4 regions of the Alkaliphilus crotonatoxidans genome follow, and region 2 is predicted to be linked to each of the others. Evidence: riboswitches for the same ligand, from Rfam matches in the RefSeq annotation. Region 2 holds a riboswitch; each other region holds the start of a gene.

What was found. Region 2 has a riboswitch for S-adenosylmethionine ahead of ACYQ1I_RS05150 (trans-sulfuration enzyme family protein). Riboswitches for the same ligand answer to the same signal wherever they lie in the genome.
Region 1: it holds a riboswitch for S-adenosylmethionine, as region 2 does, so the genes downstream of both, ACYQ1I_RS13500 (YbaK/EbsC family protein) here and ACYQ1I_RS05150 (trans-sulfuration enzyme family protein) in region 2, are expected to answer to the same signal.
Region 3: it holds a riboswitch for S-adenosylmethionine, as region 2 does, so the genes downstream of both, metF (methylenetetrahydrofolate reductase [NAD(P)H]) here and ACYQ1I_RS05150 (trans-sulfuration enzyme family protein) in region 2, are expected to answer to the same signal.
Region 4: it holds a riboswitch for S-adenosylmethionine, as region 2 does, so the genes downstream of both, metA (homoserine O-acetyltransferase MetA) here and ACYQ1I_RS05150 (trans-sulfuration enzyme family protein) in region 2, are expected to answer to the same signal.

The regions. Positions count from the first base shown of each region.
Region 1 is NZ_BAAHXS010000006.1:302,713-310,907, forward strand. Features, by position in the region: gene ACYQ1I_RS13480 (hypothetical protein) at 1-115, shown strand, start outside; gene ACYQ1I_RS13485 (DUF7674 family protein) at 126-479, shown strand; gene ACYQ1I_RS13490 (hypothetical protein) at 757-1,392, shown strand; gene ACYQ1I_RS13495 (serine hydrolase domain-containing protein) at 1,412-2,524, shown strand; SAM riboswitch class I at 2,908-3,012, shown strand; gene ACYQ1I_RS13500 (YbaK/EbsC family protein) at 3,119-3,583, shown strand; gene ACYQ1I_RS13505 (ACP S-malonyltransferase) at 4,076-5,047, shown strand; gene ACYQ1I_RS13510 (aldehyde ferredoxin oxidoreductase family protein) at 5,157-7,280, shown strand; gene ACYQ1I_RS13515 (acyl carrier protein) at 7,277-7,591, shown strand; gene ACYQ1I_RS13520 (enoyl-CoA hydratase/isomerase family protein) at 7,591-8,195, shown strand, end outside.
Region 2 is NZ_BAAHXS010000004.1:540,026-548,220, forward strand. Features, by position in the region: gene cls (cardiolipin synthase) at 90-1,529, opposite strand; gene ACYQ1I_RS05140 (patatin-like phospholipase family protein) at 1,559-2,776, opposite strand; gene ACYQ1I_RS05145 (trans-sulfuration enzyme family protein) at 2,995-4,134, opposite strand; gene ACYQ1I_RS05150 (trans-sulfuration enzyme family protein) at 4,139-5,308, opposite strand; SAM riboswitch class I at 5,351-5,454, opposite strand; gene cysK (cysteine synthase A) at 5,577-6,512, opposite strand; gene ACYQ1I_RS05160 (RrF2 family transcriptional regulator) at 6,784-7,206, shown strand; gene nifJ (pyruvate:ferredoxin (flavodoxin) oxidoreductase) at 7,396-8,195, opposite strand, start outside.
Region 3 is NZ_BAAHXS010000006.1:577,359-585,553, reverse strand. Features, by position in the region: gene ACYQ1I_RS14830 (YibE/F family protein) at 1-127, shown strand, start outside; gene ACYQ1I_RS14825 (homocysteine S-methyltransferase family protein) at 193-2,562, opposite strand; gene ACYQ1I_RS14820 (methionine synthase) at 2,543-3,223, opposite strand; gene metF (methylenetetrahydrofolate reductase [NAD(P)H]) at 3,251-4,108, opposite strand; SAM riboswitch class I at 4,245-4,356, opposite strand; gene ACYQ1I_RS14810 (hypothetical protein) at 4,486-4,620, opposite strand; gene ACYQ1I_RS14805 (polysaccharide biosynthesis protein) at 4,620-5,660, opposite strand; gene ACYQ1I_RS14800 (PPC domain-containing DNA-binding protein) at 5,866-6,285, opposite strand; gene ptsP (phosphoenolpyruvate--protein phosphotransferase) at 6,422-8,128, opposite strand; gene ACYQ1I_RS14790 (HPr family phosphocarrier protein) at 8,144-8,195, opposite strand, start outside.
Region 4 is NZ_BAAHXS010000004.1:380,541-388,735, forward strand. Features, by position in the region: gene tnpA (IS200/IS605 family transposase) at 150-626, opposite strand; gene ACYQ1I_RS04430 (DUF418 domain-containing protein) at 812-2,029, opposite strand; gene ACYQ1I_RS04435 (putative manganese-dependent inorganic diphosphatase) at 2,224-3,840, shown strand; gene ACYQ1I_RS04440 (class I tRNA ligase family protein) at 3,984-4,577, opposite strand; T-box leader at 4,630-4,849, opposite strand; gene metA (homoserine O-acetyltransferase MetA) at 4,925-5,842, opposite strand; SAM riboswitch class I at 5,920-6,026, opposite strand; gene ACYQ1I_RS04450 (3-oxoacid CoA-transferase subunit B) at 6,185-6,838, opposite strand; gene ACYQ1I_RS04455 (CoA transferase subunit A) at 6,838-7,491, opposite strand; gene ACYQ1I_RS04460 (sigma-54 interaction domain-containing protein) at 7,787-8,195, opposite strand, start outside.

The sequences.
Region 1 (8,195 bases), on a different contig from region 2:
CGACTATTTAAACGCATTACAAAGAAGATTAAGGGCTGGAGACTTAAATGATTATGACAAGTCAGTTGTTAATGCTTTAATTGAGGACATTACCAATGCACTAAAAGGTCAATAGGAGGGTGTTTATGTACAAATACAAAGAAGCTATAAGTAATTTAATAAACAAATTTCCTGAACTAAGAAAAGTTTATGAGGAAAATATTGATGATTACGAAGATCTTCCATATGTATTTTATGAATCTGTATTTGTGAAATTCATTTTGGATAAAGCTAATTGTTATCATGAGGACAAACTAAAAACTATTTTTGTTTTTGTTGAAGATATGCTTGCAAATGGCGATGAAGAAACAAAAAATTTAATCGGTGTTGCCATAATTGAAAGTTTGTATTATGAAGAAAATTCAAAGATCAAAGAAATATTGCTAAGGTATTTTGGCAAGCTAACGAAAAAAAGTTTTGAAGATTGTTTCCCAAAGTAGTAGGATATTTTACAGGTCACATAGTTTCGGCTGATGTGACCATTTTTTTTTGCGAATGTGATAGGGCTCACATTCCGCTGAAGTGGATACAACTTTTTCAAGGTTTTTCTTAGTTTTTTAACACAGAAGCGAGGGGACGGTTCTTTTGCTTCCTCCAATATTTTTGTAGTAAAATAAAATATAGAAAAATTAATGGTAATGAACTCCATTTATTATTACTCCTTTTGCTTTAAAGGTGCTGGGCAAGGATACGTAGTTACTAAATGTATAACCATGAGTGCTACATAAAGGAGTAAAAAAGAGGAAAAAGCTAGGCTGGGGTAAGATACTAGGGGCAGCGGTGTTGGGGTTGGCCGCGGTAGCGGCAGTAGGCATGTTTGTGGCATTAACAGGAGGCGTGGGAGCCATGATGGTGCCAGCAATAGGCGTAGCATTGGGAGCCAGTGCCACAGCGTTAACCATAGGTTCAGTAGCAGTTACAGGGCTCACCATAGCCACGGGATTAACAGGCTTGGGATTAGTAGCAGCAGCATCATCAAAGCTAAGAGAAGGAATAGAAGAAATAAACTATGCATCAAAGGGAGATTTAGAAACAAAAGCCTTTAACCCATTAAGAGATATAGCATTAGGCGGAGATGACGAAAAGCTAGCCAAGGTAGAAGAAGGGCTAATGCTGCTGGCATCACTAGAAACAATAGTAATTGCCCCCTTTATGATGATCAACCAAACCGGGGGACAAGCCAATCAGCAGGCCATGAAGACCTATGATATTAACTTTAAAAGGCCAAATTTTACAGGAAGATTCAATGTAAATGGCGGGGGCTTGGTGATGGAGCCATCCCGTGGTATATCCATATCAATACCAATACCAGCAGTAAGCACTCCAGGAGTAATAGGGAGAAGGGGCGTTTAGCCTCTCCTCTTGGAGCTATATGTCACTGTACCCCTGCGGTGCTGCCAATGGCACCGTTGAAGATTTAGCAGCCTTTGCAATGGCCTTAATGCCTCTCCCTGAGGAGCAGACCCCCTTATTTCAAAAACGAGAAACCTTAGATAAGATGCTTTCCCAAAGCTATACGCCCAACGAAAATATGCTAGATATTGCCCATGGTTTTTGGGAGTACCCAGGGGAAAAACGAGGGTTAACCCATGGAGGTAATACTATCGCCTTTTCAAGCAATTTCCATCTTGTACCAGAGGAAAGATTTGCAGTAATTGTCTTAACGAATCAAGGGGGAGAAATCGATCTATGCTATGGTTTACCGAAGGCACTTGTAGAGCGGGGGGGAGCAATTACCCCTATGGAAGGAACGGGTTTAGGTGCAAAGCTCTTAGAGGGAAAATATCTGATGGCGCGACGGCCAGAGCATAGTGTAGCTAAGTTATATCCTTATTTTATCCCTTTAAAGGTCGAGGCTATTGGAGAAAATCGAATTCAAGTCAGTCAAATGACAGAGACTGCTGAATACATCCAAACGGCACCCAATGTGTATCGTAAAGCTTCTGGAAGCTCTATGTTTGATCCCATCCCTCAATTATATTTTCAGGTGGAAAATGGCAGCGTAATACAAATTTCCTCAGTGGTCTCAGATTATCTGCCCCTTCCTGCAGGGAGAACAACGCCCTTTTTAATCCTATACATTGTTGCAGCCGCCCTATGTGGGCTATATTTTATCACGATGTTGTTGATTCATCTTATTCAATGGATACGTAGCCTTGTTAGAAAAGAGAAGAATAGAATTTCTTTTCAAAATGGGCGGATGTATTTTGGTCTGCTGAATTTTATAGGAATATCCCTCGTAGGTAACTGTTTGTTACTGAGCGCACGTATGGTGATGGATAACAACCGAAGCTATGATGAGATAAAAATACATTTTTTCATCAACCTTATCTTTACAGTACTGGCCTTTATTACGATGCTATTTTTAGTGGTAAAGCGAAATACCTACAATTCGTCTAAAGGGAATAGGCGACAGACGATTTTATCGATGGTGATGTTAGGTATCTTAATAGCGTTACTGGTGATATGGAATTTCTATAGCTAAAATCAAGTATTACGCTTTTTTAAGGGTTTCTAACTGACTTGGGGACTATTTTTATAGTCCCATAATGCTTTTTGAGTTCTAGATACGTATATTATTGTGTCAAGCGTTTTGGAAAATGTCCCCAAAAAAGTTTTAACATAGCACCAGAAGCCTGATGCGAGCTTAAACTTTAATTTAAAAAAGTGTTGTTGTAAGACCTTGATTTTAGGTAACCTTAATAAACCTAAATCTAATATAGAAACGATCATTTGGGACATAATTATTTGACGTATAATAATATATTATCATAAATGAATCATAGATAACGGTACAATATGAAAATAATGCTTGACAACAGCCTTAATAACCATTAAAATCAAAATAATATAATTTAATTAGCAGTACTCTTATCCAGAGAGGTGGAGGGAAAAGGCCCGATGAAACCCGGCAACCGGCTTGAATTTTAAGCAGCGGTGCCAATTCCTGCGGAATATTTCGCAAGATGAGAGGGGAAAACCACCACTAAAAATATTCCTCTTTCATAAGAAAGGGGTTTTTTTTATACATAGAAATAGCTTTTATGTATAAAACCGAAAGATGAGGAGCTGATTAGAATTGAGTGTAGAAAATGTAAGACGTTTTTTTGTGGAAAGGGGATTAGCTGATCCTGTTTTTGAATTGGCTGAAAGCGGCGCCACGGTAGATTTAGCCGCCAAAACCATCGGCGTAGAGCCTGCCTTCATTGCCAAAACCCTGGCCTTTCGGTTAAGGGATCGAAATATTTTAATTGTAGCCCGGGGGGACGGTAAGATTGATAATAGAAAATACAAGCGTTACTTTCAGGTTAAGGCAAAGCTGTTAAATCATATGGAGGTGGAAGCTGTTACGGGTCACCCTGTGGGAGGACTGTGTCCCTTCGGCCTTGAAAGGCCTTTAGATGTGTATATTGACCAATCCATCAAGGATTTTGAGTACGTTTATCCTGCAGCTGGGTCCCGGTATTCAGCCCTAAAAATAACGCCAGAGGAAATACAGCAATTGACCAATGCCACTTGGATTGATGTTTGCCAGGATCAATAGGTCAGATAATGTTAAAAATAAATAAGGCTTATTGATCAGCGTGTAAAATTAAGTAAATAAATATGCGTAGTTTTAAGCCATTGAAGAATTCCAAGGGGGGTGCTTCGATGGCTTTAATACTATAGATAAACAAATAAGCGTAAATATGTAACAGTATAAATATTAACATGTTTATAACATCTAATTAACCAATTACAATGATTTTAAAGGTAAAATGATCATAATGTTAAAATATCCATTGGTTGTTAAATATAGGGAAGTACAGGAGTTAATTCAAAATACTGAAACAGCAGGACTATTGACAATGAATTAATGATGATAATCATTATTTTTTTAGCTCAAAAATGATACAAAAATCTTCTAGGTAATAAGTACTAAGTAATATATTTTAAATATAAAAATGTTAAAATAAATTAAATTATTACTTGCATCTGGCGATATCGTGTGACATAATCTAAGTAATACTATATTAAGACAAAGTGAGGTGACAAGATGGAAACGATGCTTCAAGATCGTCATGCCTTTCTATTTCAAGGAGTTGGGGCAGAATATCAAAAACTAATTACTAGATTTGACAAAGAACAGCTGGAGATTCTGAACTATTATTGCTCCGTTGTTCGACACGAATTAAATATGGATTTGTGGAATTATTTATTTAATGCTGCTGAAACCAGCCATGACAAGATGTTCACTGATTGGATCGCCATATATACCTGTGACTATATCGTTTATCAGCGTTATCGAAGTCTAGGGATGGAACCCGCCATTTTACTAGGTTACAGTATGGGATTAATCACAGCCATGGCCTGTGGTAAATCAATCTCCTTTGAAGCTGGCTTACATATGCTTTTAACAATTTATCAATATCCTAAGCTGGCTAACAGAGAGGATGAAGCCATGGCTGTTATCGTTGGCTTAACCTGCCATGATGTAGAGGAAATAATTCGAGAAAATAATCTACTGGGGCAGGTGGAGATAGGCAGTGAAAACAACGAATACTGTATTGTAATATCAGGTATGGAAGCAGCAGTTAATATGGTCATGGGGCTGTCAGAAATAAAGGGTGCTTTAAAGGTCAAGGAGGTCAATGCCCCCTATGCCTTTCATTCACAATTTGCAGCCAAGGGAATTGAGCCCTTTGTAAAATTTGTATCGGAACTTGATGTATATGATTGTGAAATACCAATTATATCAAGCTTTGATCATAGCATATTACAAAAGTCTCCGGATTTACAAAGGGAATTAATTAAAAACATGACAGGTAGAATGTATTGGAAAACGGCCATTGAAAAAATTGCTGCCATGGGCATCGAGAGCTTTATTGAAGTGAGTCTGGATGATTCTGTTGTTAAGTTTTCCAAGACAATTAATTTAGATTGGACTTTTCTTAATTATAACAAAATCAAGAGGTTAAAGAAGAATTTTAGTCCTCTGGCCCCGGAGGTTATAGTAAAAAATGCCTAAGGGATGAGGGGGGACTAAAAATGGTAGATGCGGGAATAAAATTAACTGAATATTACAAGTAGTTATAAAATTTTATCTTGAGAATATTTGAAAATGGAGAAAAAGAATAATGGAAAAAACAAGGGATAATCATATTGTTTATGTGGATCTTACCAATGAAAAAATTACCCGACAGGAAATTACCCCTGACATTAGAAAAAAATACATCGGTGGAATCGGAATTAATACCAAGATCCTGTATGATTCTGAGGCAATAATAAATGATGCCCTTTCCGAAAAAAATGTGTTGATTTTTGGAGTGGGCCCCGCCGTAGGGACAGGTCTGCTGGCAGGTAACCGCTGTACCATTACGGCAAAGAGCCCCGTAACAGATCGCTATGGCGACTCTAACATTGGTGGTGATTTTACAGTCAGGATGCGTTCGGTGGGGATAGACAATTTGGTTTTTACAGGAAAGGCCAATAAGCCTGTTTATTTACATATTGACAGCCAGGGGGAGGTCAAAATAATTGATGCCTCTGATCTGTGGGGGATGTGGACCGATAAGGTGACCGATATCTTAACAGAAAGGCATGGAGAACATTGCGAGGTAGCCTGTATTGGGCCAGGGGGAGAAAAGCTCATACGGTATGCCAGCGTAATTATGTCGAAATGCCATGCTGCTGGAAGAATGGGTATGGGCTGTGTAATGGGTTCTAAAAACCTTAAGGCCATTGTAATAGAGAAGGGTAACCTAAGGCCCAAAATCTATAATCAGGAAAAAATTAAGGAAATAAGGGATTTATGGATTAAAAACTGCCGCGGCTCAGTGGTATCAAAAATGGGTAGTGTCAATGGTACCTTGTTTTTGCTTGAAACCTATGACAAGGATAAGCACATCCCCGTTAGAAACTGTAAGTCGGCCCATGATGAAAAGACAAAGAATATTTACCCTGCCTCCTTTAAGGCTGATTTTCAAACAAAAAGAAAATCCTGCTATGCTTGCCCTGTAGGCTGTTCAAAGGAATATGAAATTAAAGAGGGGAAGTATAAGGGCGAAAAGGGAGACCGAATAGATTATGGAGCCGCCGTCAGTGTAGGACCAAATCTTGGGATATTTGACTGGGCCAGTATTATCCATTTGAAGCTGTTAACCGATTATTTAGGGGTAGATAGCATTGAGATGGCGGGAGTGATTGGTTTAATTATCGAATGCCTGGAACGGGGAATCATTACAGAAGCTGACCTGGATGGGCGAAAAATTCAATTTGGCGATGATGAAGCCATTGAATATTTGATTCACAAAACCATTGACAGGGAAGGCATTGGCGATTTGATTGCCGAGGGTACCTATCGGGCAGCTAAAGCCCTGGGGGCTGAGGATTATGCCTTTTGTATCAACAAATCCACCACCGGCACCCAATCTAAGGATCGACTGGCCTGGTCACTGGGCTATCTGACCTCCACCAGGGGAGGGGACCATTTAAAGAACTTTCCCTATACCATGCTTTCCGGCGGGTATTTTGCCCAGGTGGTAGCAAAACATGTGTTTAATGTAGATGCGAAAAAGGTAATGGCCCATCCTGATCAAAAAGGGCGAGTTGTGTGGTGGCATGAAAATTATAAATATGTTGTCGACAGCCTAGGAATTTGTATCTTCGCCATTCATGGACTGCCCAATACAGGTACCGCCTTCTTTCAAGACTTCGCCAATATAATGAATTATCTTTACGGCTACAGCTTAACCGATAAGGATATTTTCTATGCCGGCGAACGAATTTATCAGCTTCAAAATGCCTTTAACGTTCATTGCGGCCTAACCCTTGAGGATTATCAGTGGCCCGTAAGAAAAAAGGACCCCGATATAGATGAGGAATATATTCAAGAGACCACCATTGATATTAGAGATGAGCCCGGTATGCTGCCGGAATATTTCCTGTACAGGGGCCTGACCAAGGATGGAAAGCCTACCCTACAGCGCTTTTTAGAGCTGGGGCTAGAGGATTATGTCGATAAGACAAAGCTGGTGGACCATAAAGAGGCACAAAATTTAAAAGTCCTGCTGACAACTGTTGGATTAAATATTAAGCTGACCCTGGGGGATCGAATAAAGGGCTTTATTATCTCCCAATTACTGTGCCGTCTGCTGGATTTAAAGGACAAGAGTGAAAAGAAAAAGTACTTAAAGGAAAAGGCCAAGGCTAAAAGCAATCAATTTGAAGAAATAAAACAAAGAGAGGAGACAGTATCATGAAAAATTTAACACCAGAAATTCAAGAGGAATTAAAGGAATTAATCTACAGCTTTTTTTCAGAGGAGTGCGAGGTGGAACTGGAGGAATTAGGTGATGAAACCTCCATTATAGATGATTTGGATGGTGACTCTTTGTTATTTGTAGAATTGGTGGAATTAATGAAAAAGAAATATAACCTGAATATTCAATTGCAGGCCATTGGCAAGTACCTACTGAGGAATCCTGCCGAAACCATTGGTCAGGTAATTGAGACAGCTTATTTGATTTATGAACATGAGAACGAAATTGTAAACCTGGGGTCTGCCAGCTAATGGAAGTTTTAGATGGGACAAAATCGGGGGTCGTGGTTTTTGAAGCCCGAGATCAGATCGCCATATTAACCATAGATAATGGTATACAGAATAAAATTAGTCAGGGTGAATTTTTAGAGCTGACTGCCCTGAAGAAATGGCTAAGTGAAGGAGATTTTAAAGGCTTGGTCATACAGGGAAGGGGAAGACATTTTTCTGCCGGGGCTGATGTAAATAACATTAAAGCCAATCTACATCGCCCGGAATACCTAAGGGAGAGCCTAAGAAAAGGAAAGGAAATTTTAGATTACATAGAAGGGCTGCCGATTATTACGGTTGCAGCCATCAGCGGTGCCTGCTTCGGTGCAGGCCTAGAGATTGCCCTTAGCTGCCACTTTCGGGTCTGTACGGCCAATGGTATTTTGGCCCTTCCGGAATCAAATTTAGGAATTCTGCCTGGACTGGGGGGCACCCTTCGGCTAGCTGAAAGGATTGGAAGACAAAAGGCCCTGGAAGTAATTTTAACCGGTAAGACAATCACACCCGAGGAGGCCTTGGCCCTAGGACTGATCGACAGGCTTGTGCCCAATAAAAGTCATCTGGAATCAGCCATAGAGATGATTAA
Region 2 (8,195 bases):
TACAACAAATCAAAGAAAAATAATAAGGTAAAGCTCCCAATCTTATAAAATAATAGATGGGAGCTTTTGATTATATTGATGAAACTTTGCTATAGAATTGGTGAAAACAGCCTTGCCAGGGATTCTTTAAAGCGATCCAGGGTAGGCCTTTTTTTGTAGGCCTCTAGGGTTACTTCGGTGCTATCATTAAAATCACGCTGAAAATCCTTTACTAGTCTTTGATTCACTTCTTTATCATAGATAAAGGCGTTGACCTCGAAATTTAAATGAAAGCTTCTAATATCCAGGTTGGCGGTTCCAATACTGGCAAAGTAATCGTCTGCCACCATCACCTTACCATGCACAAAGCCCTTCTGATATTGATGAATCTTGACCCCTGCCTCTAAAAGCTCGGTAAAGTGCGATTTAGAGGCCCAAAATACCGTATTGTGGTCGGGAATACTGGGTAACAGCAGCCTTACCTCTACCCCCCTGATGGCGGCTGTTTTTAGGGCCATTAAAATGCCCTCATCGGGAATTAGATAGGGGGTCATCATATAAACCCTGTTGGTAGCGGAATTAATCGCTGTAAAATAGGCCTGATGAATTGATTCCCATTGGGAATCGGGCCCACTGGAAGCAATTTGAATCAGCTGCTCGCCGCAATGACCCTGCTTGGGGAAATAGATGGGGTCGTCCAGCTCCTCCCCAGAAACAAAGTACCAATCCATTAAAAAAATGGCTTGTAGCACATAGACCGCCTCGCCCTGTATTTTTAAATGGGTATCTCGCCAAAAGCCCAGCCTTCGATTTTTTCCCAAATATTCATCGCCAATATTAAGGCCACCTAAAAAGCCGACCTTACCATCGATAATGATAATTTTTCGGTGGTTTCGATAGTTTAAACGGTGACCAAATAAGGGAATCGAAACGGGCAGAAAGGGATAAAGCTGTACGCCCGCCTCCCTTAAGGGGCCCAGGAAGCTTTCTCTTAACCGCCAGCATCCCACTGCATCGTAAATTAACCGTACCGTCAGGCCAGCCCGGGCCTGTTCAATCAAGGCCCCTTGAATTTGCCGACCAATTACACTGTCTTTAATAATAAAATACTCAATATGAATTGACTCCTTGGCGGCATAGATGGCCTCTATTATGGTACTAAAGGTTTCTTCTCCATTTTGTAAAATGGTGGCACTATTATTGACAGTAATGGGGGAATGGGTATTTTTCATCAATAGGGGAATCAGCTTCCCTCTGATATCATCAAAGGCCTCATGAAATAGATTGGAATAGGCGGTAAAGGATGCCTGCTCCTTTAGCAGGTTATCCATAATTTTATAGTCCTTCTTGGATTTTTTGATAAAGGTCTTCTTTTTCTTATGATTCTGACCTATATATAAATATATAAAGATTCCAACCCCCGGTAATAGAATCAGTACCATTAACCAGGCCACGGTTCTGGATGGACTTCTATTTTCCAACAGTATAACTATACTGATTAAAATTGTCATTATGCCGATAACGGCCGTTAAAGTATTGATCAGCGTCATCCTTTGTTTTCCTCCCCTTGGAACTCATCTTAAAGATTGATAAACTGCCCATGGCCTAACAATATTTTGATAACTTCCTTCAGCTGCTTTTCTTTATCTAATCTTAATAGAATTTCATTTAATATAAAGTTATTTTTAGGCCCCGACGACGATACGCCCTCTTGAAAGCTTGCCTTGGTAACCTTTTCGTTTAATTCCTCTGGCGTGTAAATGGTATAGGGATCAACTTTAAGCTGGCTTGCCATAGCCTCTAAAATTCCTTCCATTATTTCGCCATAGGTAGCCCCCTTTCCTGCATCTGTTAAATGGGCCAGCCGGGGGATCAATTCTTCCATTTTTAAACGACTTAAGGGCATCCACTGGGGTAGCCCCAGCAGGGTAGCCAGATCCATTATACAGTTTTCCTTCAGACCTAAAAAATACTGAAAGGCCTGTTCCTCATCAATGACGCCGTCAAGGTAATATTCTTTTCCTCGAAGGCTCCGCATTGCCTTCATGGTATCTAAATATCCGAGCTTTAAGTTTTGTCTTGCCCTTTCGGTGGTGAAATCAATCATACTTCCCAGGGGTTCCCTGGGGGTTATGTAAATAACCTCTAAATCGGGAAAGTCTATTTTTTTCACCCTGCCCCTGGCCAAAAGGCGAACTGCAACCACCTTTCGATAGCCCCGCTGGTAAAGCATATCAATGGGCAGATTATTATAAAAGCCCCCATCGAGGAACAGCTTTCCGTCAAGCTTTTTAGATTTAAAGATGGGAAGATAGGATGATGCAATAAGGTAATCACCCATTTTTCCCATGGGAACCTCTTCTTTAAAAATTTCCAATGGTTTTTTATCGCTTAAACAAACGGTTACAAAGCCAAAATCAAGCTTCGACTGACGCAGCCTTTCTTCCTTTACGTGCTTGTAGACCAGCTCCTTTAGGGGTCTGGTATCTAATCCATGGCCCTTTATAGCTCTTTTCAGCTCATCCAATAAAAGCTGGAGGTTGTTTGAATTAAGCTCGTAATCTGCAATGATCTCATAGATTCTGTCATCAATATCTAAAACATGGTTTGGGGTCATTTCATACCAGAGGTCATAGGCCAAATCAAAGTCATCCTGAATCATTAAGGCCCCGTTCAAGGCCCCCACAGAGGTTCCCGTAATGCCCTGAAACTCTATATTAAGCTCTCGAAAGGCCCGCCAGGCACCGATCTGATAGGCCCCCTTGGCACCGCCCCCCTCAAGGGTTAGTCCCAGCATTCTGCTCCCTCATTTCATAATTGTTTTCTTTATATTATACACGTCAATCCATTTTTTAGGCATCAATCTGATAAAAGTCCTAAATAAAAACCTTGCTTTGATAGAAATGAGCCTCGAAATCATCTCGAGGCTCAAGCTTTTGTTACCTGTATATCAATCATAGCATAATTATATAAGCGGTTCAATGACCTCGTTCCCTAATGACCAGGCTGCCCCATTTAGCTGGCGGTAAGGGCCTGCCCAATGTCCTCTATAATATCCTCCGTTGCCTCTAAGCCCAGGGAAACCCGAATTAAATCATTGGTAATTCCCAGCCTTCGTCTTTTTTCAGGGGGCATGGCTCCATGGGACATCTTAACTGGATACGATACAATGGTTTCGACTCCCCCCAGGCTGACAGCCACTGCCGCAATTTTCAGGCTCCGCAGAAACTTTCTAACATCTTTAGTGGATTTCAGCCTGAAGGACAATACCGCCCCAGGCCCATGGGCCTGGGAAAAATGAATTTCTCTGTCCTGGTGATGCTTAAGCCCAGGGTAATAGACCCTTTCCACATCAGGGTGATTTTCCAGCCATTGGGCCAGTTTCTGGGCACTTTGCTGTTGATAGTCCATTCGAACCTTGAGGGTTTTGATCCCCCTTAGCAGCAGCCAGCTGTCCTGGGGCCCCAGAATGGCACCAAAGCCCCCCTGTATTCGCTTTATTTCTCTGGCCAGGGCTACATCCTTCACCGTCGCCAAGCCCCCCACCACATCGCTGTGGCCCCCAATAAATTTTGTTGCGCTATGCACTACAATATCGGCCCCCAGCTTTAAGGGCTGTTGCAGATAGGGTGACAAAAAGGTGTTGTCTACTATTACCAATAGTCCATGGGCCTTCGCCAGCCTTGAGGCCGCCTTTAGATCAGTTATTTTCAGCAATGGGTTAGAGGGGGTTTCTAAATAAAGGGCCCTGGTATTTGGCTGAATACTGCCTTCTATTTCCTCAAGCCGCTGGGCATCAATAAAGGTGACTTCAATACCATGGTTTTTTAAAAAGGTGGTACAGGCCCGATAGGTGCCCCCATAAACATCCTGACATACCAGTAGGTGGTCCCCCTGATTGAAAATTGAAAGGACCGACGATATGGCCGCCATGCCCGATGCAAAGGCAAAGCCAAAGGCCCCTCCCTCCAATTGAGCGATGGTTTCTTCAAGGGCTGTACGGGTGGGGTTTTCAACCCTTGAATATTCAAACCTGCCAAAGTGTTCAATATCCTCTTGATGAAAGGTAGATACCTGGTAAATGGGAACCCCCAGGGCCCCTGTGGCAGCATCTTTACTATACTGGTTATGGATTAGTTTTGTTTCAAATTTCATCTTCTCACCCCATTACCCTTTCCAGCTCTCGAATTAAATCCTCTGGTGCTTCGATCCCCACCGACAGCCGCAGCAATTTGTCGGTAATTCCCTGGGCCTCTAAAATATCCCTTGGTATGGCGGCATGGGTTTGGGTTAAGGGGTAGGTAATCAGACTTTCTACACCCCCAAGGCTTTCTGCAAAGGCGATGAGCCTCACTCCATTCAGTATTTTCTTTACATGATCGACTGATTTAACCGAGAAGGAAAGCATGGCACCAAAGCCTGTGGCTTGCTTTTTTGAAATTTCATAGCCGGGATGGCTTTCCAGGCCTGGGTAATAGACCCTTTCCACATTTTTATGGTGAAGCAGCCATTGGGCAATTTTCATGGCATTGTGCTGCTGCCTTTCCATTCTGATTCCCAGGGTCTTGATTCCCCGTAAAAGAAGCCAGCTATCGAAGGGGGCCAGCACCCCACCGGTGGTCTTTTGTACCTCCCTTAACCGATCGGCCAGGGGGCCTCCTTCCTTTATGACAATAAAGCCGGCCAGGGTATCGTTATGGCCCCCTAAAAATTTAGTACCGCTGTGAAGTACAATGTCGGCCCCCAGGCTAAGGGGCTGCTGACAATAGGGGGTTAGAAAGGTGTTATCTACAATCATTAGCAGTCTATTGGCCCTGGCAATTTCAGCAATGCTGTTGATATCCGAAATCTTCATCATAGGGTTGGTAGGGGTTTCTATAAAGATGGCCCGGGTTTTCTCTGTCACCGCCCCTTCTACTTTTTTCAAACAGCTTGTATCAGCGTAGGTAAAGCTCAAACCCCTTTTTACGCCTAATTCCTTAAACAATCTGTAGGTGCCTCCATATAGGTCGTCTGAAACAATTAAATGATCACCTGGCTCAAAAACCTCCATTAAGGCCGCTACAGCCGCCATTCCTGTAGAAAAGCCATAGCCCTCTTGGCCTCCCTCTAGAACTGCAACTGCCTTTTCAGCCTGATGGCGAGTGGGGTTTTTTTCACGGGAATAATCAAAGCCTGTGGAATCGTTAAAGCCCCGATGTCTGAAGGTGGCACTCTGGTAAATGGGAAAGCTGATGGCACCGGTTTGTAAATCATAGCTTTCGTCACCATGGACAATTTTGGTATCTAAGCTGTAATTCATTTTTTCACCATTCCTTTCTTTTTTCAAAATAAAAAAAACCCCTTTAAGATTAAAGAGGTTTCGGTTCCTCTCTTATCTTTTGGCCTTCGCCACAGGAATTAGCACCGGGCGTATATTCATACGCTGGTTGCCGGGTTTCATCGGGCCAGTCCCTCCACCGCTCTTGATAAGAGTATTGATATCATGTTATTTTTATAAATTATAGAATATTTTGACATGGGTGTCAATAAATTTTATACAGAATATAGCAGCCCCACCAGAATCGGAAGGGCAGCTATTATATGGCTAATATTTTTTATTCCTGATATAAGGCTGTAGATAGGTATCTTTCACCTGTATCAGGTAATATGACAACAATTACCTTTCCTTTGTTTTCAGGCCTTTTGGCAATTTCTGTGGCTGCGTAAAGGGCTGCACCAGAGGAAATACCCACCAGCAGACCCTCTGACCTTGCCACCCTTCTAGCGGCCTCAAAGGCTTCTTCATTTTTCACCTGGAAAATCTCATCGATTATGGATGTGTTTAAGATATCAGGTACAAATCCTGCACCAATTCCTTGAATTTTATGGGGCCCGGGATTCCCACCAGATAAAACCGGTGAATCAACTGGCTCAACGGCCACTACCTTTACTTCGGGATTTCTGGATTTTAAGATTTCTCCAACCCCGGTAATGGTTCCGCCAGTACCGACTCCACCAATAAAAATATCTACCTTACCGTCGGTATCCTTCCAGATTTCTTCGGCGGTGGTTTTTCGATGGATTTCAGGGTTCGCTAAATTTTTAAACTGTTGGGGTACAAAGGTAGGCTCCTTTAATTCCTTCGCCAGCTCTTCAGCCTTTTGAATGGCACCCTTCATTCCTTCTGCCCCAGGTGTCAATACCAATTCAGCCCCCAGGGCCTTTAATAGGTTTCTTCGCTCAATACTCATGGTATCGGGCATGGTTAAAATTAATCGGTATCCTTTAGCGGCAGCCACATAGGCCAATGCAATACCTGTGTTACCACTGGTTGGCTCAATAATAACGGTATCCTGTTTAATCAGTCCTTTTTCCTCTGCATCCTTAATCATGGCATAGCCAATTCTGTCCTTTACGCTGCCTGCCGGATTAAAGCTCTCGAGCTTGGCAACGATCTTTGCCTCAATCTTTTCCTGTTGATTGTAGTTAGCCAGCTCCAGCAAAGGTGTATTACCAATTAATTCAGTTAAGTTTTGTGCAATCTTTGCCATTAAACGATTCCCCCTTTTCATAATGCCTACTTTTCCTACTAAATTTATCGGATTTATTAATATTATTATATTTCATTTACGAATTTTGTCAATAATTTTTTATCAATTTTACCAATTTACTGTTATGATAGAGTTAGAAGATTTTTTTCAGCGAATTTGTTTATAGCAACTTAGGGTTATTTGTCCATTACTCGTTGACAAATGATGCCTATTCCATTAGTATATTGACTAAAGTTGATAAATATTAATAAAGGAGTGGAGAAAACTGAAAATATCTACAAAGGGTAAATATGGTCTGGTGGCAATGGTTGACCTTGCTCTGGAATGGGAAAAGGGCCATGTTCCACTCAACGTGATAGCTGATAGACAGGGAATTTCGGTTAACTACCTGGAGCATCTCTTCTCTAGCTTAAAAAAGCAGGGAATCGTAAAAAGTGTTAAGGGGGCACAGGGGGGCTACTCTTTAGCCGATCATCCTTCTAAAATTACAGTAGGTGATGTGCTCAGGGTCCTTGAAGGGGAATTGGTGGTGGCCGAGGAAACCCTGGAGGACAACCCCATTGAGCGTTGCCTGACTACAAATCTGTGGAATAAAATAAATCAATCTATCAATGATCTGGTTGATCAAATCACCCTGGAGGACATGAAAAATTATTATTTAAAGCAGCAGGATTATTTAATGTATTATATATAGGCCCATTAATGAAATAAGGAATAGTTGGCATCGTACCATTTACCTTTAAAGTATCCGCATGATGTGGGTACTTTTTTATTTTCCCAGAATCAATAGAAAAACAGCATTGCCTCGGCAATGCTGTTTTTCTATAATATTATCATTCTATTGAAAGCTACCGTTTTTTAGATCGTTAAAAACAGTCACCAATTATTGAGCAAGCTTTTTGTAGCCGGCATATCTTTCTTCTGCTTCTTTTTGAGCTTTATCAAACAGCTCTTCGGCTTGCTCTGGGAAGGCCTTCATTAGGGAAGCATATCGTACCTCTCCCATTAGGAACTCTTTAAAGGAAGTCTTAGGCTCTTTTGAATCAAGAATAAATGGATTTTTACCTTGCTCCTTAAGCTCTGGATTGAATCTGTATAGATGCCAGTATCCAGATTCTACAGCCTTTTTAGCCTGTTCCTGGGTCTTACCCATACCAGCCTTAATACCATGGGCAATACAAGGTGAGTAGGCGATAACGATAGAAGGACCATTATAGGCTTCTGCCTCTTTCATAGCCTTGATTAATTGGTTTTTGTCTGCTCCCATGGCAACCTGCGCTACATAAACATAACCATAGCTCATGGCAATCATACCAAGGTCTTTCTTCTTAGTCTTTTTACCTGAGGCTGCAAACTTGGCAATTGAAGCCGTTGGAGTGGCTTTGGAGGATTGTCCGCCTGTATTGGAGTATACCTCTGTATCCATTACCAGAATATTGATGTCTTCTCCTGAGGCTATGACATGATCCAGACCGCCAAAGCCGATATCGTAGGCCCAACCGTCTCCACCAAGAATCCATTGAGATTGCTTGATTAAATATTGTTGCTTTTCAAGGATTTCATCAACTATGGCATTACCCTTGGCAGCTTCCAGCAATGGAAGAAGCTTAAAGGTTGCTTCTTTAGATGCTTTTCCTTGGTCTTTATTTTCCAACCAGAATTTAAAGGCATCCTTTAATTCTG
Region 3 (8,195 bases), on a different contig from region 2:
GATAGTAGGCAGCTTTGGACTGGTGACAGTGGCCCCCTTTACGGCCATTTTAGCCGGAATTGAATTTACCAGACCCGCCTACATTAAAAAAATAAAGCAAAACCTAGCTGAAGAAAAATCCTTCTGACAAGGAATGATCCCCATTCCTGTCAGTAAGGATTTTTAACAGCTAAAGTTCCCTGGTTCGGGCTTTTATTCTTTCCCCTCAGTCAGCAGCCTTCTGGCAAAGCGGATTCCTGCCTGACCATCCACCGCATAATAGTCCGCTCCAATCATTTCTGCATATCGAGGGTTCAAAACGGCTCCCCCCACCATAATTTTACACTCAGGCACCTCCCCCTTGATTAGCTCGATGGTTCGCTGCATGTTTTTTACGGTGGTTGTCATTAGCGCACTCAACCCCACCAATCGGACCCCATGCTCCTTTACGGCGGCCAATATGACCTCTGGAGCTACGTCCTTTCCTAGATCAAGAATGTTGTAGCCGTAATTTTCCAATAGCATTTTGGCTATATTTTTTCCAATATCATGGATGTCTCCCTGGACAGTGGCTAAAATAATCTTTTCATTTTGCAGAACTGAGGTGTTTTTTGAAGAAGCACCCTTAATAACCTCAAGCCCTGCCTTTACTGCCTCGGCCGCCCTTAAAAGCTGGGGCAGAAAGAGAATTCCTCCCTCGTAGGCCTCCCCCACCTGATCAAGGGCCGGTATAAAAAATTGATTGATAATTGCCAGCCCATCCATTTCTTTTAATAGCAGCCTGACGGTATCAGCCACAGCTCCCTTTCTGCCCTCTACAATCATGGCCTTTAAATCATTATTTTCATGAGGCATGACCCCTTGACCAGGTTGAATGCCCTGGAAATCTCTGATAAAGTCCTTGGCCTCCTGATCCTCCCCCTTTAAAACCCGATGGGCCTTTACCGTATTCATCATCTCTTCAGAAAGGGGATCAAGTATTGGTACATCCAGCCCTGCCATTAGGGCACCGGCTAAAAAGGTTCTGTTGATTAATGACCGATTGGGTAAGCCAAAGGAAACGTTGCTGACCCCCAGGGTAGTTTTTAATCCCAGTCGTTCCTTAACCAGAGACACGGCCTTTAATGTTTCCATGACAATAGATTGCTGAGCCGAAACGGTCATCACCAGGCAGTCTATAATCAAATCCTCCTTTGGAATTCCATAGGCCATGGCTCCTTTCATGATCTTTTCTGCAATGGCCACTCTTCCTTCGGCGGTTTCCGGAATTCCCCCTTCATCCAGGGTAAGGGCCACTAAAACTGCCCCATACTTTTTGGCCAGGGGGAAAACCTGCTCCATACTAGATTCCTTTCCATTGACTGAATTTATAATTGGCTTTCCGTTGTAGCACCTGAGGGCCCCTTCAAGGGCCTTGATATTTACGCTGTCAATTTGAAGCGGTGTATCTACCACTGTTTGAATAGTAGTAACGGCTTCCTTCAATACCCTTTCCTCATTGATTTCCGGCAATCCAACATTAACATCTAATATGTGGGCCCCCGCCCGGGTTTGTTCTATGGCTTCGGTTAAAAGCACCTCCAAGTCATTTTGACGCAGGGCTTCCTTTAGTTGTTTTTTTCCCGTCGGATTAATTCGTTCCCCTGTTATTGTTGTTTTCCCGTCAAGTATGACTGTTTTGGTGCCCGAGGTGCAACAGGTAACGATTTTTGTCTCGCAGGGTTGAAACTGAAATCTGTCTATTTGCTGCTGTAGGGCCCTTATATGGTCTGGTGTGGTGCCGCAGCAGCCGCCCAAAATTTTTACGCCCAGCTTAGCCAATTGCCTGCCGTATTCTCCAAAGGCTGCTGGCTCCACCGGAAAAACGGTTTTACCCTGTACCAAAGTGGGCAGCCCTGCATTGGGTTGTACGATTACCGGTACTTTGGCGTATTTTAACACGTCAGGTAATAATGGCAGAATTTCTTTAGGCCCAAGGGAGCAATTAATTCCCAGGGCATCTGCCCCCAGTCCCTGTAGCACCTGGGTAGCTGTAATGGCATCGGTTCCCACAAAGGTTCTTCCGTCCCCCTGGAAGGTCATAGTACAGAATACGGGTAAATCACTATTTTCCTTAACTGCCAGCAGAGCCGCCTTGGCCTCATATAAATCGGAGAGGGTTTCAATTATAATACAATCCACCCCGGCCTTAACGCCAGCCATCACCTGTCTTTTAAAAATCTCATAGGCCCTTTGAAAGCTGATTTCACCAAGGGGAGCCAGCATTTGACCCAGGGGGCCAATATCCTGTGCCACATAGGGGGCCTTGGCTTCTCTAGCAAGCCTTACCCCGGCTTCGATAATTGCCTCAAGGCTATGGGAGCTTTTTCCCAGCTTCAATTCATTGGCTTGAAAGGTATTGGTGGTTATGATTTGAGCCCCTGCCTTTACATAGCTTTGATGAATTTCTCGGATCAATTCTGGCTTCTCAAGATTTAACAGCTCCGGCAGGGCACCGACTTCAAGACCTGCCCTTTGAAGCATGGTGCCCATGGCCCCATCAAACAAAATCATTTTATTTTGTTCATTTATCAAATTCCGCACAGGCAGAACCTCCTTTTCTATAGCTGCAATGTTGATATTGTAGACAGCCTTCACAGCCAGCAACCTTTTTGGTGGGGTCTTTACTAATACCGATACAGGCTGTAACTGATTTTCTGGGTACTAGAAAATGATGGTCTGTCACTGTCAAACCAATTTTTTTATCAGCCTCCAACAGCTTTATTAGCTCTGGCTGCAGTTCAACCGAAAGGTCGCCATAGCCCGGACTGAATCGCCCCGTCAGATAGCTGCCAGGGGCGGCTCCATTTTTTATGACGGATTCTGCATGATCACAGAGTACCTCAATGGCTTCAGAAGCGCAGGCATCCAGTATCACCGCCCGGGTCATATCGGTATGCTGGTATCTTTTTATTTTCAAGTCAACCCCTACCCCCAGGGTAGCCGCCATCATAACGCATTGGCTACAGCCCTTGAGGTGTGAGGCAATGGCTGCGCCCTTAAGAATAAGCCGTGTATTCACCAGTTTAATCCCATCATTTTGGTGTTGAATTTGAAATGTTTGATATACATAGAAGGCCTTTGTAGCTTGCTCCATTTCTTCCATACAGCTATCGATCATTTGAGTCAGCTCCCGGTCAAGGGCCTGATCACGATAACCAAGGTATCTTAATACTTCTGATTTTCTTAGCTTAATTTTCTTCAACCCTCTTTCCCAAAGTCTATATGCTTGCTATATATTTAATTGAGCCATAATTTCCCTGGCAATTTCCGGCTTATTCATTGTATAGAGATGGATTCCATCTACACCATTTTTAATTAAATCTGAAACCTGCTGAGCCGCATATTCAATTCCTTTTTTTCTAAGGGTATCGGGCTGATGCTCATATCGTGCCAACAGCTTAATTACCCTGGCTGGTAAGGAGGCGCCACAAAGAAAAATCATTTTTTCAATTTGCTTTTTATTTAAAATAGGCATAATTCCGGCGGATATTTTACAATGAATCCCCTGCCCCCTCAATTGCTCTAAAAACCGATAAAATAGCTGGTTTTCGAAAAATAACTGGCTAATCAAAAATTCAACCCCTGCCTCTACCTTATCTTTGAGGCAGTCAATATCCTGATTGATGTCATCACATTCTATGTGACCTTCTGGATAAGCAGCTCCCCCTATTGAAAAATTTCCATATGCCTTTACATCCTTTACTAGATCTATTGCATATTGGTAGTCTTTAACCGGCCTTCCCTCACCGCTGATAGGCATATCTCCCCGCAGGGCCAGTAGATTTTCTATTCCTTTTTCCTGTAGCTGATCCAGCTTTCTTTTAATGGTTCCCTTTTCAGAATTGACACAGGTGAGATGAGCCAATGCCTCTATTCCATATTGATTTTTAATTAAGGATGCTATTTCAAGGGTTTGATTTCCTCCATTTCCCCCTGCTCCATAGGTTACACTGATAAAATCTGGCCCTAATTCCGTTAATCCCTCTATGGTTTTATAAATTGTGCCTATATCGTGATTTTTTTTTGGAGGAAAGACCTCAAAGGAAATAACTGGTTTCTTTTCATTGTATATATTGGCTATTTTCAATTCAATACCTCCCTATCATTTTCAACACGGTATTTTTATTTCCTGTCTTATGATCGATGGTTTTTAATTGTATAAAAAAACCACCTCTTTAGATAAGAAGCGGCAGCATGCTTTTATATATGCCTTTTACACAATCTCCTTATCTTTCAGCCATGGGCTGCAGGAATTAGCACATTTCCAGCCTGTCATAACAGGTTGGCTGTTGCCGGGTTTCATTGGGCCAGTCCCTCCACCGCTCTGGATAAGATTATTTTATTTATCGGTCAAAACAAATTACCTTCAATTGATTAGACCATTGAGTTATTCTGTAATAAAAACCCCCTTAATCAAAATATAAGCTTCCAGATCAATGCTATAAAAATTATTGTTATAGTGTATCATAGTTCTTTACAATTGTAAATACTGTTTTTATATAATTCTGACAATATCCCTGTCAAAAGAGAGGTCGACAGACGGGGAATCCCCTGGGGAATTCTTCCCCGTTCTATCGTTTCAGCTGTTGTTAATATCATTATTTTTCTTTTACCCCTGACATTCTCTTATATTCCTTTAGCTCTTCTTTAATATAGGGCAGCTTTAATAGTATTTTTTTGATTTGACTGACCGATAAGCGGGGAGCATTAAAGGAGTTATAGCCTGCCTCCAGGGAGTCGGAGAGGGTTCCTTGTACGTCATCATTATTACCATAATTCAAATCTCGATCATCGGGCTTTATTATATAATAATTTTTTAATTCTTCTGCCCTGGCCATTTCCTCGTGGGTTACCAGGGTTTCGTGATACTTTTCTCCATGTCGAATTCCTATAATCTTTGTGGCGGCCTCAATCTTAAAGATTTCCTTTATTGCTTGTGCCAAATCTGCTACAGTGGCGGCAGGGGATCTGAGTACAAAGATTTCTCCGTTATGGCCATATTTAAAGGCATGAATGACCAAATTAATTGCATCATCCATTGACATGAGGAATCTTGTCATCTGGGGATTGGTAATGGTTAGACATTCTCCCTGCTTGATTTGTTCCACCAGTCGGGGAACAATAGAGCCCCTGGTGGCCAAAACATTACCGTACCGTACGCAGCTAAGAAGCGTTCCCTTATTTAAATTCCTTGATTTAGCAATGATCAGCTTTTCCATCAGGGCCTTGGATTGCCCCATAGCATTAATTGGATATACTGCCTTGTCTGTACTGAGGCCTATTACCTTTTTTACACCGTTTTCTATGGCAGCTTCCAATACATTGTTTGTTCCTATGATATTGGTTTTTACCGCCTCCATTGGATTAAACTCACAGGAGGGCACCTGCTTTAAAGCAGCTGCGTTAAAGATGTAGTCTACACCCTTTGTTGCCTGATAAATGCTATTATAATCTCTAATATCACCAATGTAAAATTTGATTTTATCACTTTGATATCGAATTCTCATATCGCTTTGCTTCTTTTCGTCACGGCTAAAGATTCTAATTTCTTTGATACTGGATTTTAGAAATCTATTTAATACTGCATTACCAAAGGAGCCTGTTCCACCGGTAATGAGAAGGGTTTTTCCTGCAAACATTCTGATCCCTCCAAGTAATTGTTCTATCTTCTCTTTGATCCCCTACCCTATTTTATGAAAACAATTTCTAGCTTTCCTCCTTCCGATACCTGTATGATCTATTGAGTCTACTGTCTATTTGTATTTTATGAAGCCTGGAGGGAAAGGTACCTATTGGGCATAAAAAAACCCCCGGATTTATTTTTTATCCAGGGGATAACAAAGATTAAAATTGATATAGGTTTAAACCAACTTCATTACTAAAGGCCCGGTTAACGGTTCCTTCGATTGCCTCCACTAAAAGTTCACCAGTAGCACTGATTACAGCAGCGTTAAGATGTCCGCCATAGGTTTGATGATCTTTATCGGAAAGATTGATATGAAGATGAAGATATACTTCATCATTCATGGTCGAGATATTCCCTAAAAGACTGGTGATTTCATAATCGCCTTTAAGCTCAGTTGAATGGTACTCTTTTTTATCCACCTCAAAGAGCCCGATGGTGGCTTGATCAACGGCGCCAATCCCCTTTACCCATCCGAGGGTAATTTTTTGCTGTTGACAAAACTCCTTAAGGGTCGATACAATTTCTTCCCCTTTGTCTAAACGAATGACGTATTTTGTTCCAAACTGTTTAAATTCCATTATCTCACTCCTTTTGACCTGTTATATTCATTTTAACATTTTTGCTGTGGCTTATCCATTCCTTTCCTGTGAACAGGGCTTCTATACAGCTTTTCATATATAAAAAAGAAGCCCAGGGCTCCTTTTTCTATATAAATTATAAGCTTTTAGTTTCGAGGTAATTCTCTATCTCTTCAGCAGTAGACAGCTTCAGTACCTCTTCAGCAAGTTTTTGGGCCTCCTCAAGGCTCAGGCTTCTGATCAGCTTTCTGGCCGGAAGAATGGATAAGGGGCTCATGCTGAATTCATCTAATCCCATTCCTAACAGGATTGGTATCATTCTTTGGTCGCCGGCAGATTCACCGCACATACCAACCCAAATTCCTTCCCGGTGACCATTATCAATGACTGTTTTAATCAATCTTAACACGGCCGGGTTAAAGGGCTGATACAGGTGATGTATTTTTTCATTCATTCGATCTACCGCACAGGTATATTGGATAAGGTCATTTGTACCAATACTAAAGAAATCTACATGTTTTGCCAGCACATCACTCATCACGGCCGCCGATGGAACTTCAATCATCATTCCCACTTCTATATCATGTTGATAGGCAATGCCTTCCCTGTCTAAATCAGCTTTCACTTCATTTAGCACTTCTTTAGCCTCAAGAAGCTCTTTCAAATTGGATATCATTGGGAACATAATCTTCAATTTACCGTATACACTGGCCCTCAGTAAGGCCCTCAACTGATCTTTGAATATTTTTTGTTCCTTCAGGCATAGCCGAATGGCACGATATCCAAGGAATGGGTTCATTTCTTCCCCAATTTTCAAGTATGAGAGATTTTTATCTCCGCCAATATCCAGGGTACGAATGACAATGGGCTTCGGGTTCATCGCTTCCAATACTTGTTTATAGGCTTCAAATTGCTCTTCCTCACTGGGCAGGGTCTCTCGATTCATATAAATAAACTCTGTTCTAAAGAGTCCTACTCCTTCGGCATCATTTTTAATCAGGCCTGTTATATCCTGGGTAGTACCAATATTCCCTGCCAATTCTACCCGTCTGCCATCCTTCGTGATGCTTTCCTGACCCTTAATGGCATCCAAGGCTTTTCGTTCAGTAACATAGGCCTCTTTTAGCCCTTCGTACTTTTTGATTTCCTCCTTGGAAGGATTAACGATTACAGTTCCTCCTTCACCGTCTAATATAGCAAAATCTCCTGTCTTTAAGGCTTCAGTTATATCTTTTAAACCTACCACTGCAGGAATCTCCAAGGATCTTGCCATTATGGCCGTGTGGGAGGTTCTGCCCCCTATATTGGTTAAAAAGCCCATCACCCGTTCCTTATCCATTGTAGCGGTTTCAGAGGGTGTTAAATCATGAGCAACAAGAATAACATCCTCCTCTAAGGAAGCTAAATCAGTTTTCTTTTGCCCTGTAATTGTACGAATTACACGATCAGTTACGTCTTTTATATCTGCGACTCTTTCCCTCATATAATCGTTATCCATCGCTTCAAAAATAGCAATAAATTCTTCGGCTGTTTTACTAAGGGCATAGGCTCCATTAAGCCTTTCACTTTCAATTTTGTTTATTGTCCCTTGAATTAATTCGGGGTCATCCAATATCATTTTATGGGCATCGAAAATAGCTGCTTTTTGCTCCCCCAGCTCTTTTAATGCCTTTTCTCTAATCTGCTCAATTTCCTTTTTAGAAGCCTCAATGGCACCCAGAAACTTTTCTTTTTCCTGAGAAATATCTTCAATGGGTTCCTTTTCAAGGATAACGGGCTCATTTCTAACGACCAATACCTTCCCCAGGGCAAATCCCGGAGAAGCACCTGTTGCCTTTAACATTTTAACACCTCCAGCCTACTCGCCAAATTTTGTATTAAACAGATCAACAATGGCTGCCAGTGCAGCT
Region 4 (8,195 bases), 160 kb from region 2:
AATAACCCCAATTGTGGGCTAAATCAAAACTACCCGCTCAGCGGGTAGTTTGCTCAGCCCTAGAAGGGCATGTTACTCGCTTGAGCCTTAAGGCTCTTTGAATGGTTCGCCAACTGCTTGCATTTACGGGCTGCTGCTTAAGCAGCTCTTTACTTCTTTTTGCCTTTCTTTACTTGCTCTCCCGTAAACGGGTCCATATATTCTTGTAGGCTGATTTGATCATTAGCTATATCTTCTTGTATTTGATTTTTCACATACTCTCTTATTGCTTTTTCATTGCGTCCTACCGTGTCCACATAATAACCTCTACACCAGAAATGTCTATTTCCATACTTGTATTTCAAATTCGCATGTCTATCAAATATCATTAGTGAACTTTTTCCTTTTAAATACCCCATCACACTTGAAACACTATATTTGGGTGGTATTGCTATCACCATATGTACATGATCCACGCAGGCTGTTGCCTCCAGTATTTCTACACCTTTTTGCTCACATAACTTCCTTAGAATCTTTCCTATGTCAGTTTTGATCTTCCCATATATAGCCTGCCTTCTATATTTGGGTGCAAAAACTACATGATATTTACAACTCCAGGTAGTATGTGATAGACTATTCTTATCCACTTCGGATCCTCCTTTTGTTTTTAAAATTGGTTGGCGAACCTTTTTTATTCTAACAAAAGGAGGTTATTTTTTCTGCTCATAGCTAAAGCTTTTTGGAACCCCCGGTAGAACCGGGGGTTTTCGATATACAACAAAAAACAGGCAGCCAAAGGCTACCTGAGTTTAAGTACTTTTATTATTTAATTTTAATTGACAGCTCTATGTAATTCTACTGCTTTACCATAGGTGAAGCGCCTCCATAACCATTCCACAGGACCATAATTATAGCGAAGCAACCAAAATTTACTTAACAATACTTGCACCGAGAAAATCACTACTGTGAAAATCATTCCGACGAAGGGCCCTACTTTTCCAAACAGACCTAGCCCATAATTATAAAATATCAGGGTGGCTACAAGGGATTGAAGCAAATAGTTGGTTAAAGCCATTCTACCAGTATAGGCCAGAGACTTTAACAATTTGTTCAGCCAACCCTTCAATAATAATATAATGATACCAGTTATGTAAAAGAAGCTCATGGTTATACCCGCCAAATAAATAATGATTTCTTTGATTCCCAGAGCAAGGATATTATTCATTCTCATAGGATTTAGTATGAATATAATAATCAATAGGGTTAGAAAGCCTCCTACTATTAACGTTGTATAAAATACTTTTTTAATTTGCTGCCCATAGAGAAGCAAATTGCTTATAATTCCCTTCTTCCCTACATAAAGGCCCATTAGAAATAAAGGCAAAACCATCAGAACAGAAGCTAGGTTGTTAATGAGCATTGTTGGAGCTTCTGCCATTAGACGATACTGGAGAATTTCAAGATAACTGCCGCTTTGATAGATATCCATCGATGCCTGTCTTAGATATTCATGTTGAGATTGAAACAACTCTGGTGGTACTTGATTAATGGTCATATATTGAATAGCCAATAAACCACTTAATAGCACGACACTAAATATAATAAAGAAGATTATCCATTTTTTAATTGTGTCTGGTTTTTTGTTCCAGAAAGCGGTCAGGAACAAGCCTCCTATGGCATAGGTATGAAGTATATCTCCCGACCATACAAAGCAAAGATGAATTATTCCAAGTAAAAACAAAAATAACAGCCTTCTTCTAAATAGCTTTTTTGCATTTAGCTCCTTTTGAAGGGCTCGATCCATGAAAATATAAAAGCCCAGGCCAAACATAAAGGAGAAAATGGTATAGAACTTTGCCACACCAAACAATTGAATAAACCATGCGGCTATTTGATCTAATATAGAACTAAATTCAGTAGGTGTATTTACCGGGAACAACAGCAAGCCCTTAAAGGATGCCATATTTACCAGTAATACCCCAAAGAGGGCAAAGCCCCTAACGATATCCAATACCTCTATTCGCTCCCTCGGTTGAATCGGTTGAATCATACTCTTATTCCCCCTCTTATTTCCAGCTCATAGCATTGTATTCTACAAAATTAGTTTTATTCCTGCCTTCTTTAAATAATTTCTGTATGATTCTTCCATTTAAAATAAATGTAAAATTTATTTTTTCACAATTGCTTTATCTTTATCTGCCTTTTGATATAATACATTAGATAAGGATGAAAAGGAGAATTGTGATGGAAATTTTAATCTTTGGTCATAAAAACCCAGATACTGATTCGGTGGCCTCGGCCATTGCCCTGTCAAATTTAAAAAATAAATTAAATGAGAACGCTGTTCCCTGCGTGATAGGTAATATAAACAAGGAAACACAATTTGTACTGAATTTTTTTAAGGCCGCCCCACCTAGGCTACTGAAGGATGTTAAGGCCCAGGTAAGTGACTTAAAGCCCGATAAAGGCCGTGGCATTCCTCCAACCACTTCCATTTTATGGGCCTACCGATTAATGGTCAACGAACAGTTAGAGACCCTGGCTATTGTGGATGAGAACAAGAAGCTGCTGGGAATTGTCAGTATGAAGGATATCGCCATGGGTTTGATCAGAGGAGATTATTATCAGCTTGAAACCTCCTTTGAAAATTTAATTCATGATTTAAAGGGAACCCTTTTGACTGGCAACAAGGATCAGCTGATTAAAGGGCGACTTTCAATTATGGCCTTTTACTTTAAATCAATCGAAGGAATTTTAAGCCAAGATGATATTGTCATTGTAGGAGATCGTTATGATGTTATTGAATACGCCATTGAAGCGGGAGTTCAATTAATTATTGTGACGGGTGATAAAAAAATTCCGGCGAAGCACCTAAAACATGCAGCGGCCAATCATGTTGCCATTCTTTCTGTACCTGATGATACCTACTACACTTCAAAAATAATTAATCAATGTAATTATGTCTCCACTATAATGAGAACCCAGGAAATTATTAAATTTAACCCTGAAGATTATTTAGATGAGGTTAAGGACGCCATGGGGAATACCCATTTCAGAAATTATCCTGTGGTGGATGATGATAATACCTTCATCGGCTTTATTAACCGAAAGCATATTATGAACAGCGGTAAGAAGCAGGTTATTCTTGTAGACCATAATGAGTATGCCCAAAGTGTAGAAGGCTTAAGGGAAGCGGAAATCCTGGAAATCGTTGATCACCATAAGCTTGGGGATATTTCAACCTCTATTCCAATTTACTTTAGAAATAACCCTGTGGGTAGTACCTGTACCATTATCCACCAGCTTTATCAGGAGCATCGGATTAAAATTGATTACACCACAGCAGGCCTATTAATGGCGGGGATTTTATCAGACACACTTAATTTTAAGTCTCCCACCACCACTTTCCAGGATAAAAACGCTGTAAAGGAATTAAATGACATTTTGGATTTAGATTTAGAGGCCTTTTCAATGGACATGTTTAAAGCTGGAACCTCTTTAGAGGGCCAGGAAATAGAAGAAATTTTCCATAAGGATTTCAAGGAATTTGTTTTAGAGGGTTATCGGGTTGGCATCAGTCAAGTATTTACGCTGGATATTGATGACATATTCAACCGTCAGGATGATTTCACCAATTACCTTCACAGAATACATCGAAACCTGAATCATGGCCTAACGTTGTTGTTAATTACTGATATATTAAAGGAAGGGTCCTACCTTCTTTATGAAACCAATAACCCCGCCATCATTTCCCAGTCCTTCCATGTGGAGCCCCGCCAGGGTGTCTTTTTAAAGGGAATTGTTTCAAGAAAAAAACAGGTGGTACCCAAAATTCTTCAGGGAATCAATATGCTTAAATAGTATAATCCAGCATCATGAAGATGCTGGATTTATGTATACTATTCTGAGTCGCCTATCTGGTTTTGGCCCCAGAACACCCCCTCTGAGTGAACTAAAAGGCCGCATAAAAAATCTTGAAGCAGTATTACGGTATCAACAGCAAATCAGCTTAAAAAGTGATTTGGTATAGAACGGGCCAAGACGCAACAAACGGCTCCACCACAACGCTCACATAAGCCCTCTACCACCTCTTCATTGGCCAGCCCCACCTTACAGCTGGTGCACCAATTAATTGGCATTTCTGCCTTATAGGCTAAGCCTGCTTCAAATAGCTTGATAAATATCCATTGGGTCCATCGATAATACGCTGGGTCAGTTGTATTAATTTCTCGAGTCCAATCAAAGGAGAAGCCAAGGTCCTTAAGCTGTTTCTTAAATCTTGCTATGTTATTTTCAGTAACCCGTTTCGGGTGAATCTGGTGTCTAATGGCATAATTTTCCGTTGGTAAGCCAAAGGCATCCCAGCCCATGCCATAGAGTACATTGTACCCCTCTAAGCGTCTTTTTCTTGCAACAATATCAAGGGCTGTGTAGGACCTTGGATGCCCTACATGGAGCCCCTCTCCCGATGGGTAGGGAAATTCCACCAGGGCATAATATTTGGGCTTATCGATATCCTCCTTTACCACAAAGGTTTGATGCTGCTCCCAAAAATGCTGCCATCTTTTTTCTATTTCTTTAGGTTCATATTGTTTCAAAGTCAGCCCTCCTTATTATTAAAGTTCACAATTAAAAAACCCTCCATCTCTGTTTAGAGACGAAGGGTCGCGGTACCACTCTAATTAATCGCCATCATAAAAATATATGAGGAGATTCACTTCAATAGATAACGGTCTATGCCGACAAAGGCTACTATTCCTTCACCCTTGTGATTCAGGGACCAGTTCAAGGATTTTTGATACTGCCTTACACCAACCGACAGCTCTCTTTAATCAATAAATCATCTACTACTTCCCGTCATGATCGTTTTTCGTATTCGCCATGCTTTTTTTATGGCCATTTTACTTTCGTAAATTATAGCAAATAAGCCTATAAATGGCAACCATTATTTTATCTCGATAATATTATAGGGTGTCTCTTGATACACATAATAATTCAACCAATTACTAAAAAGCAGATTGGCATGGCTGCGCCAACTGACCAGGGGCACTTGACCAGGATCATCCTTCGGAAAATAGTTACGGGGTATTTCAATCGCCATGCCCCTTTGAAGGTCACGCTCATACTCATTTTTTAACGTTAAGGCACTATATTCAGAATGGCCTGTAATAAAAATTTGCCTGCCCTTATGGGCAGAAACAATATAGACACCGGCTTCCTCGGAATCAGACAATAGCTTAAGCTCCTTAATCTTCCGTATATCTTCCTCCCTTGTTTCGGTATAACGTGAATGGGGAGCATCAAACAGATCATCAAAGCCTTGAAAGAGCTTATTGTCCTTCTCGTGAACCCGATGGGAAAAAACACCGAACATCTTCTTTTTCAATGGATATTTAGGAATACCGTAATGATGGTACAGAGCTGCCTGGGCTCCCCAGCATATATGGAGGGTTGAAAAAACATGAGACAAGCTCCAGTCCATAATTTCACACAGTTCCTTCCAGTAGTTTACCTCTTCAAAGGCAAGCTGCTCTACTGGGGCGCCTGTAATAATCATTCCATCAAACTTCTCCCTTTGAATATCCTCAAAGGTGTTATAGAATTTAAACAGATGCTCCTCTGATGTATTTTTGCAACGATGACTGCCGGGATTGAGCAGGGTAATGTCCACCTGAAGGGGAGAATTGCTTAATAGGCGAAGTAATTGAATTTCTGTTTCAATTTTGGTTGGCATTAAATTTAAGATAACAATCTTAAGGGGTCGTATATCCTGGGTGAGGGCACGCTTTTGGGTCATGACAAAAATATTTTCCTTTGACAGGACTTCTACTGCCGGTAAGTCATCGGGTATCTTGATGGGCAACTTAATTCCTCCTAATCTAATTAATCTATTAAAAAAGCCCCTTCTGCGACAGAAGAGGCTTCAAAAACATAATGACTCATCTATCTTTCAGCCATGCCCTGGGGCATGCTGCAGGATTTAGCACCTCGCCGAAGCAGGTTGCCGGGTTTCATAGGGCCAGTCCCTCCACCGCTCTCAATAGAATGTTATGAAATTAGAGTTATTATATTTTAAATTTAACTGTATGTCAAGAATCTTATATTGATACCGAGGCCAATCATCGGGTCTGATATATCATTAAAGTAAGGATCCATAATATGTAACAACAAGATTAGCCCATTGATTGGTATTTTTACTCATCCACTATACTTTCATCTGGGTCAGAGCATCTGAAACGATTAACTCTGCTTCTGTAGCTGCCATCACTGCCTCCACCGTTAGCCCCGGTGCAATTTCCTTCAGCAGCAGCCCCTGCTCAGTAACCTCCATTACCCCCATTTCTGTTACGATTAAATCTACCTGTCCTTGGGCTGTGAGGGGAAGGGTACATTGTTTTAGTATTTTGGGCTTTCCCTTAGCCGTATGCTCCATGGCTACAATGACCCGCTTGGCTCCCACCACCAGGTCCATGGCACCACCCATGCCTGGCACCATTTTTCCAGGAATCATCCAATTGGCCAAATTTCCCTTTTCATCCACCTGCAGGGCCCCCAGGACAGTAACATCCACATGGCCTCCCCGAATAATGGTAAAGGACATGGCACTATCAAAAAAGGCGGCTCCCTTTTTAACTGTGACATGGGTCCCACCTGCATTAACCAAATCAGGGTCTTCCATGCCTGGTGCAGCACTGGGCCCCATTCCCACAAAACCATTTTCTGACTGAAGGATAATATCAATTTCAGCAGGAATGTAATTCGCCACCATGGTGGGCACACCAATTCCTAAATTCACCACGTCACCGTTCTTTAATTCTTTTGCCACTCTTTTTGCTATTAACTCTCGGCTATCCATCATTAATCCCTCCCTTTTACTACCATATCTACAAATATTCCAGGAGTCATGACGTCATTGGGGTTAATTTCTTCCACCTCTACGATTTCCTCTGCCTCAACAATGACTAAATCTGCTGCAGTAGCCATTATGGGGTTGAAATTTCTTGTAGATTGATTATAGTAAATATTACCAGCCCTATCTACTCTACTGCCTTTAATGAGGGCTATATCAGCCCGAAGGGGAAGCTCTAGCAAATAGGTTTTTCCTTCCACTGTGATCTTCTCTTTACCCGTTTCAACATCCGTTCCAATTCCTGTAGGGGTTAAAATTCCTCCCAGCCCTGCTCCCCCTGCCCTAATTTGCTCCGCCAGGGTTCCCTGGGGAACCAGCGTAACATCCAGTTTCCCCTCATGCATTTGCTTTCCGGTCTCAGGATTGGTTCCAATGTGGGATGCAATGACTTTTTTGACTCTATGATGGGCCACCAGCTTTCCAACCCCCTTGTCTGCAAAGGCGGTGTCGTTTACAATAATGGTAAAATCCTTTTTTCCCGTCGCCAAAATTTCATCAATCATTTCTTCTGGTGTTCCATTTGCCAGGAAGCCCCCAATCATTAAAACCATTCCATCCTTAATTTTATTAACGGCCTCTTCTTTACTGATAACTTTGCTCAACTTCTGCTCCTCCCTTCAATATTTGTTAAACCATTTACATTCATGTAAATCACACTGCTATATATTATTGCAAATATGGTGCCATCATTACTCTATTTAATGAACCATATCCTTTCCTCCGGCTTCTGTCTTCATAATATTGAAACATAGCTTAATCCTTAGGCAATCATCTATATCGGCTAAAAAAGCCCTTTAATAGAAGTTAAAATGCAATACTGCATCAAATTGATACTTTATGGCTTCAACAGGGGTCGTTCGTCGATGCGAATTTACATCAATCTGATGCACCATGACATCACTTTTTCTTGTATTTAGCCATTTTTCTCACCAAGGTAGATTGGTCTATTCCCAGGATCTCGGCTGCCCTTCTCGTGGTACGATATTTACTAATCGCTTCAAAAATCATCTCTTTTTCAATTCTTTCAAGATTCTCCTTCAGCGTAAATCTTCGGTTTTGTCTTTCTTCATCTCTTTGGTGACTCATCAATAATTCCTCAATGTCTTTCCTCGTCATTACCGTTTCTGCCTTAATGGCAACCATTCTTTCAACAAAGTTTTCCAACTCCCTGACATTTCCAGGCCAAGCATGGCATTTTAATAATTGCATGGCATCATCTGTTATAGTTTTTTCTGTATGATACTTTTTATTAAAACGGCTTAAAAAGAAAATGACCAATGGTTCGATATCCTCTACTCGTTCCGCT